Litorilinea aerophila: one gene and its partner. The protein of the gene in region 1 interacts with the protein of each later gene in a pairwise test. Links are inferred from orthologs where the notes say so. Each region holds a gene or a part of one and is shown in the gene's direction. Other genes may lie near its edges. The genes, in order: sfsA and FKZ61_RS20260.

Evidence for each region.
Region 2: the proteins of sfsA (region 1) and FKZ61_RS20260 interact in binary tests that used the Escherichia coli proteins (3 or more experiments, as listed by UniProt). The link is inferred for Litorilinea aerophila from one-to-one orthologs.

What each region holds. Positions count from the first base shown.
Region 1 is NZ_VIGC02000054.1:6,886-10,166, reverse strand. Bases 21-2,984 are described here. They hold sfsA (DNA/RNA nuclease SfsA), read left to right. Parts: upstream 21-1,114; coding sequence 1,115-1,855; downstream 1,856-2,984. Other genes in these bases: FKZ61_RS23170 (hypothetical protein), read left to right, coding at 2,355-2,984; FKZ61_RS23180 (hypothetical protein), read left to right, coding at 21-1,112. In the rest of the region: more of FKZ61_RS23180, read left to right, coding at 1-20; more of FKZ61_RS23170, read left to right, coding at 2,985-3,005; FKZ61_RS23165 (DUF5666 domain-containing protein), read left to right, coding at 3,045-3,281. UniProt on the Escherichia coli protein: Binds to DNA non-specifically. Could be a regulatory factor involved in maltose metabolism.
Region 2 is NZ_VIGC02000034.1:43,025-46,215, forward strand. The notes cover bases 97-2,970. They hold FKZ61_RS20260 (glutamate-5-semialdehyde dehydrogenase), read left to right. Parts: upstream 97-815; coding sequence 816-2,126; downstream 2,127-2,970. Other genes in these bases: FKZ61_RS20255 (arylsulfatase), read left to right, coding at 97-656; FKZ61_RS20265 (YifB family Mg chelatase-like AAA ATPase), read left to right, coding at 2,490-2,970. In the rest of the region: more of FKZ61_RS20255, read left to right, coding at 1-96; more of FKZ61_RS20265, read left to right, coding at 2,971-3,191. UniProt on the Escherichia coli protein: Catalyzes the NADPH-dependent reduction of L-glutamate 5-phosphate into L-glutamate 5-semialdehyde and phosphate. The product spontaneously undergoes cyclization to form 1-pyrroline-5-carboxylate.

The sequences.
Region 1 (3,281 bases):
ATTCAGAGGCGAAGGCGCTGGTCCTCGCCTACCTGGAGCGGGCACAGGAGATCCGGCGCTTGAAGGAGGAGATGACACGCCTGGCCAGCGCTGCCGCGTCCGAGGGGGTGTCGCCGGATGCCGAGACGGCCCAACAGCTGGCCGCCCTCCAGGAGGCCCTGACCGCAGCGCGCCAGGAGCAGCAGGCCGTTCGCGCCACCGTGGAGCAGATCATCGAGGGGCAGGTCAGCTGGACCCTGGCCCAGGCCGGCCTGGGCGTGCCCATCGGGCAGTCGGGCCAACCCATTCCACCGGTCCAGTTTACCTTCACCGAGCCCCCCAAAAAGCTGGTGGTGAGCCCCCGTTACCGCATCGAGACCCTGTACACCCAGATGCTGACGCCGGAGATGGACCTGCCGGAGATCGAGCAGCGGGAGTCCTTCATCTACCATCACTATAACCTGAGCGCCTATATCACCGACATCGGCGGGCTGGGCGCTTTCCCCACCATGGTGGTAGACGACGCTGACCTGCCCTGGATCCTGAGCACCGTGGCCCACGAGTGGACCCACAACTACCTTGCCCTCTTCCCCCTGGGTTGGAACTATTTCACCAACAGCGACATGACCACCCTCAATGAGACCGTGGCCGAAATCGTGGGCAACGAGATCGGGGAGCAGACCCTGGCCTACTTCTACCCGGAAATTTACCAGGCCCAGGCCCCGGCGCCCACCCCCTCGGAAAAGGGCGACCAGGAGCCCGAGAGCCCACCGGACGAGCCCCCGCCTTTTGACTTCCGGACGGAAATGCGGGCCACCCGGCTGGAAGTGGATCGGCTACTGGCCGAGGGCAAAGTGGAGGAAGCCGAGGCCTACATGGAAGCCCGCCGTCGCCTGTTCGTAGAACACGGCTACCCCTTGCGAGTCCTCAACCAGGCCTACTTTGCCTTCCACGGCAGCTACGGCACCAGCCCGGCCAGCACCAGTCCCCTCGGCCCCAAGCTGGCCCAACTGCGCGCCCTGACCCCGGACATCGCCACCTTCCTGCATACGGTGCGCGGCTTTACCTCCGTCCAGGATCTGGAGCGAGCCCTGGCCACCTGGAGCCAGCGCCTGGCCCCCGCCCGTTCGTAGCCATGCGATTTTCCTTTACCACCGAGCCGGCCACCTTTCTGGAACGGCCCAACCGCTTTCGCATCACCGCCCGGCTTCACGGCAGCGGCCAGGTGGTGGCTGCCCATTGCCCCGACCCTGGCCGCATGCGGGAGCTCCTGATCCCCGGGGCCACGGTACACCTCAGCCGGGCAGACGCCCCATCGGCTGCCGCCCGCAAGACCCAGTACGACCTGCGCTTTGTGGAGCACCCCCAGGAAGGGATCCTCATCAGCCTGGACACCCGCCTGCCCAATCAGCTCTTCCTGGAGGGGCTCCAGCAGGGGCGATTCCCCCTCTTCCAGAACCATCGGGCGCTGCGGCAGGAAGTTCCCCTGCCTGCAGACGGAACCGGGCCTATCCGCAGCCGCATCGACTTTCAACTGGTGGACGCCCACGGGATGCCCTGGTGGGTTGAGGTCAAGTCCATCACCCTGGTGGAAGCGGGCTGCGGCCTCTTTCCCGATGCCCCTACTCAACGGGGACGGCGCCATGTGCTGGAGCTGAGCCACCGGCTGGCCCACGGCGAACGGGCTGCCGTGGTCTTCATCGTCCAACGGCCCGATGCCGGGCGGGTTGCGCCCCACCGGGCGACCGATCCGGCCTTCGCCCAGGCCCTCCAGAGCGCCCAGGAGGCGGGCGTCGTGCTCCTGGCCTACACCTGCGCCGTCACCCTGGCGGAAGTGCGCCTCCTGCGCCCGGTGCCGGTGGTGATGGAGCCGTGAACCCACCGGAAAGCGGCTGACGCTTTTTCTTTCCTGCCATTCGGGCTACGACAATCCTCCACCATACCCGCTGGGGAAATCCACATTATGTCTGTTGTGGTGCCCATCGCATCCCTGGTAGACTGGGCTGTGGGGGCGGCGTCTGCCCGGCCGTGGGCCTGGGGCCGCCTCCCAGGGTGGCAGCGCACCGCGCCCTTGCTCACGATCCGGCCGAATCCCCCCGTGGCCTGGACGCCAGGGTAAAGTAGATGGTTCGTAGGCTGCCCATTTGCCACCTGTTAGCCGGCTGTAACCCAGTGGACCAGCACCAGACGCCTGGATTGGGGACAATAGCGACCACAGCCGACAGGTGCGTATCCCCCTCCTGGCCATTTCCATGGCCATCGCAAGCTTCAAGCGGCTCATCCAAAGGTCTGCCGGATAGACATGACATCCTGTCCGCCTGGACCGGACCGAATCGTGGCGCATCGTCATCGCGTCTTAGTGAAAGGAAGGACCTATGGACAGCAGTGCACGATTTCCCCTGCGCGGCTTCCTGCGCCGAAGCCGTCCGGCATGGGTACGCTGGGCGGCCGTCCTGGCCCTGGTGATGCTGCTGGCGTTGCCAGGCCTGTTCCTGGTTGCCCCGGCTGCCCGGGCCGATCTCTGTTCCAACGCCCTGCCCAACGGCGGTTTTGAAAACCCGGACGGCTGGGCCGTGCAAAGCGCCGGCAGCTATGCGGTTATCAGCGACTTCTGGGCCCGCAGCGGCCAGTACTCGGCCTACCTGGCGGGGGTGGACAACGCCAGCGACCGCCTGACGGCCACCGTCTCCCTGCCCCAGGTGGATTCCATCACCCTGAGCTTCTGGTGGCTGATGCAGACCGAGGAGAGTGGCACCGGCTCTGATGGGCTCACCGTGCAAGTGGCCGATGCCAACGGCAATCCGCTGCAGGTGCTGGCCACGGTGAGCGACGCCTCGGTGAGCGGCGTCTGGCAACAGGCAAGCGCCGATCTCACCGCGTATGCCGGCCAGACGGTCCAGATCCAGTTCCTGGCCCAGACGGACGATACCCTGTCCACCGACTTTTATGTGGACGATGTGGAGGCCAGTGCCTGTACCGCCACCGATGAGACCTTCTGGCTGTTCCTGCCGATAACCCGTCGGTAGAGGGGAGGATTCGCAATGAACAGGAGAACATTTCATCCTATGAAGCATCAACGAAGAGCGGCCGCCGCTGTCCTGCCTGTGGAATCACCCCGTAGCCTGTGGCGCTGGTGGCCCCTGATTTTACTCTTCAGCGCGCTTTTATTCCTTAGCCAGTTCACGGATGTCCGCTCCGCCAGCTCGGGCGGCACCATTCCCCCGCCTCCCGGCCAGTTGACCGAGCTCATCGGCCCCATCGACGAGATGGTGTCCGATAGCGAGTGGATCGTGGCCGGCGTA
Region 2 (3,191 bases), on another replicon or contig:
ACCTGGCCTATCTGGATGCCCAGGTGGGGCGGCTGATGCGCACCCTGGCCCGCAGCCGGCTGTTGGCGGATACCTTCATCCTTTTCACTTCGGACCACGGCGAGATGTTGGGCGACCATCACCTGTGGCGCAAGACCTACGCCTATGACGCCTCGGCCCGGGTGCCCTTCCTGGTCCACCTGCCCCGGCAAGTACCGGGCCCGCGCAACCGGGAAATTCGCCAGGTGGTAGGCTGGGAGGACATCCTGCCCACCTTCCTGGACGTAGCCGGTCTCCCTACCCCGTCCTCGGTGGAAGGGCGTAGCGTCCTGCCCTTGTTGCGGGGCGAAGTGGTGGACTGGCGCCCCTACTACCACGGTGAGCACGCGCCCTGCTACCACCCGGAGAACGCCAACCAGTTCCTCACCGATGGCGAGTGGAAATACATCTGGAACCCCATCACTGGCCAGGAGCAACTTTTCCATCTGGCCACCGATCCCCAGGAGCGCCAGGAGCTGGCGGAGGACCCAGCCTATGTAGCCGTGCTGAAGGAATGGCGGCAGCGGCTCATTGCGGAGCTGGCCCATCGGGAGGAAGGACTGTCCGATGGCAAACGGCTGATTCCAGGGGATGTCCCTGTCTGGCGACCATCTGTCTTGGGCGGAAAAGATTCGTAGAATGGCCATTTCTGTGGTAAAGTGTGGCCAGCCTGTGCATCATTTGAGCGTGGGGACAACGGGCCGGCCGCCCACCTGACCCGATGAGTCAGCGGAGGGGCAAGATGACGGGCCGGCGCGTTGCTGATTCCAAGAAAAAGGGTCTACGAGGAGGTATGGATGGCCGCCACTGTCATGGACGAGGTGATGGAGAAGACGCGGGAACAGGTGGACATGGAAGCCCTGGGCCGGGCCGCACGCGCGGCCAGCCGGGTTCTGGCCACCCTCACCACCGACGTCAAGAATCAGGCCCTGCTGGCCATTGCCGATGAGCTGGAAGCCCAGAGCCAGGCAGTCATGGAGCGCAATGGGCTGGACATCGCCGACGGCCAGGCCAAAGGGCTCAGCGATGCTCTGTTGGACCGGCTCCTGCTCACGGAGCAGCGCATCGCCGGGCTGGCCGCGGACATCCGCCGGGTGGCCTCCCTGCCCGACCCGGTGGGTGCCGAGATGGATAGCCGGGTGTTGCCCAATGGCCTGCGCCTGAGCCGCCGCCGCATCCCCATTGGCGTGCTGGGCGTCATCTACGAAGCCCGGCCCAACGTCACCATCGACATCGCCAGCCTCTCCCTGAAGACCGGCAACGCGGTCATCCTGCGGGGCGGCAGCGAGACCCTGCGCAGCAACATGGCCCTGGTGGATGTGATCCACCGCGCGCTGGATCGGGTCAACCTGCCCCGGGCAGCCGTCCAGTACATCAGCAACCCGGACCGGGCCTACGTGACCCAGCTCCTCCACCTGGATAAATATGTGGACATGATCATTCCCCGGGGAGGGCACCGCCTGCATGAGCTCTGCCGCCGGGAGAGCACCATCCCGGTCATCACCGGCGGCATCGGCATCTGCCACCTCTACGTGGACGACAGCGCAGACCAGGAGAAGGCCTTGGACGTGATCGAGAACGCCAAGGTCCAGCGGCCCAGCGTCTGCAATGCCCTGGACACCCTGCTGGTCAACCGCAAGATCGCCCAGGAGTTCCTCCCCAAGGTGGCCGCCCGCCTGGCCCAAAGCCACGTGGAGCTGCGGGCCACGCCCGACGCCTACGCCATCCTGGCCCAGGGGAACCACGGCGCCACTGTGCGGGAAGCCGGCCCCGAGGATTTCGACACCGAGTGGATGGCCCTGATCCTGGGCATCAAGATCGTGGATACCCTCGACGAAGCCATCGCCCACATCCAGGAACACAGCATGGACCACTCGGACGGCATCCTGACCAACAACTGGGCCAACGCCGTTCGTTTCGTCAACGAGGTAAACTCCTCGGCCGTCTTCGTCAACGCCAGCACCCGCTTCAACGATGGCGGCCAGTTTGGCCTGGGCGCGGAGGTGGCCATCAGCACCCAGAAGCTCCACGCCCGGGGGCCCATGGGCCTGGAAGAGCTCACCACCTACAAGTGGGTCTGCCTGGGCGACTGGCACATCCGGCGTTGAAGCCCGGCGGGTCCCCGTGTCCGCCCACTGTCGCCAGACCCGGGCGGATGAAGGGGTGGCGACGAAGCGCAGCTACGAGCTGCGCCTACGACCAACAACCATGTCCCGTAGGGGCGGGGCTTGCCCCGCCCGCTGTCGCCCCATCCCGGCGGGTGAAGGAATGGCGACGAAGCGCAGCTACGAGCTGCGCCTACGACCAACAACCATGTCCCGTAGGGGCGGGCTCCCGTGCCCGCCCACCCTACGCCGGCCATCCTGGATCCGAGACGCCAAAAATCGCCTGAAAGTTCTGTACCTGAAAATCCTATAACAGTCCAGCGGTCTCCGCACTGACAAGAAACCTGACAAGAAAGGAATCCCCCGATGCTTGCCAAGGTTCAGAGCTGCGCCGTGGTCGGCCTGGATGCCGAACTGATCCACGTGGAGATCGACATCGCCAGCGGCCTGGAGCGCATCACCCTGGTGGGTCTGCCGGACACAGCCGTGCGGGAGAGCAGCGAGCGGGTGCGCGCAGCCATCACCAACAGCGGCTATTTCTTCCCCCAACATCGCCTCACCATCAACCTGGCGCCAGCCGACCTGCGCAAGGAGGGGCCCGCCTACGACCTGCCCATCGCCGTGGGCATCCTGGTGGCTACCCGCCAGGTCCCGGCCGAGCTGGACGACGCGCTCATCCTGGGCGAGCTGAGCCTGGACGGCAGCGTGCGCCACGTCAACGGCGTCCTCTCCATGGCCACCATGGCCCGGGAACGGGGTTATCGGCGCCTCTTCGTGCCTCGGGTGGATGCGCCCGAGGCGGCCCTGGTGGAAGGGCTCTGCGTTTACCCCATCGACAGCCTGGCCAGCCTGGTGGAACACCTGACCGGCGTGCGACCCATTCCGCCCTACGAAAACACCCTCCGCTTCGACGCCGCCGAGGAGCCCCCCTACCCCGTCCAATTCCAGGACATCAAGGGGCAGGAGCATGCCAAGCGAGCTCTGGAGGTGGCCTGTGCCGGCGGCCACAACTGCCTGCTCAAGGGGCCGCCCGGCGCCGGCAAGACCCTGCTGGCCCGGGCGTTGCCC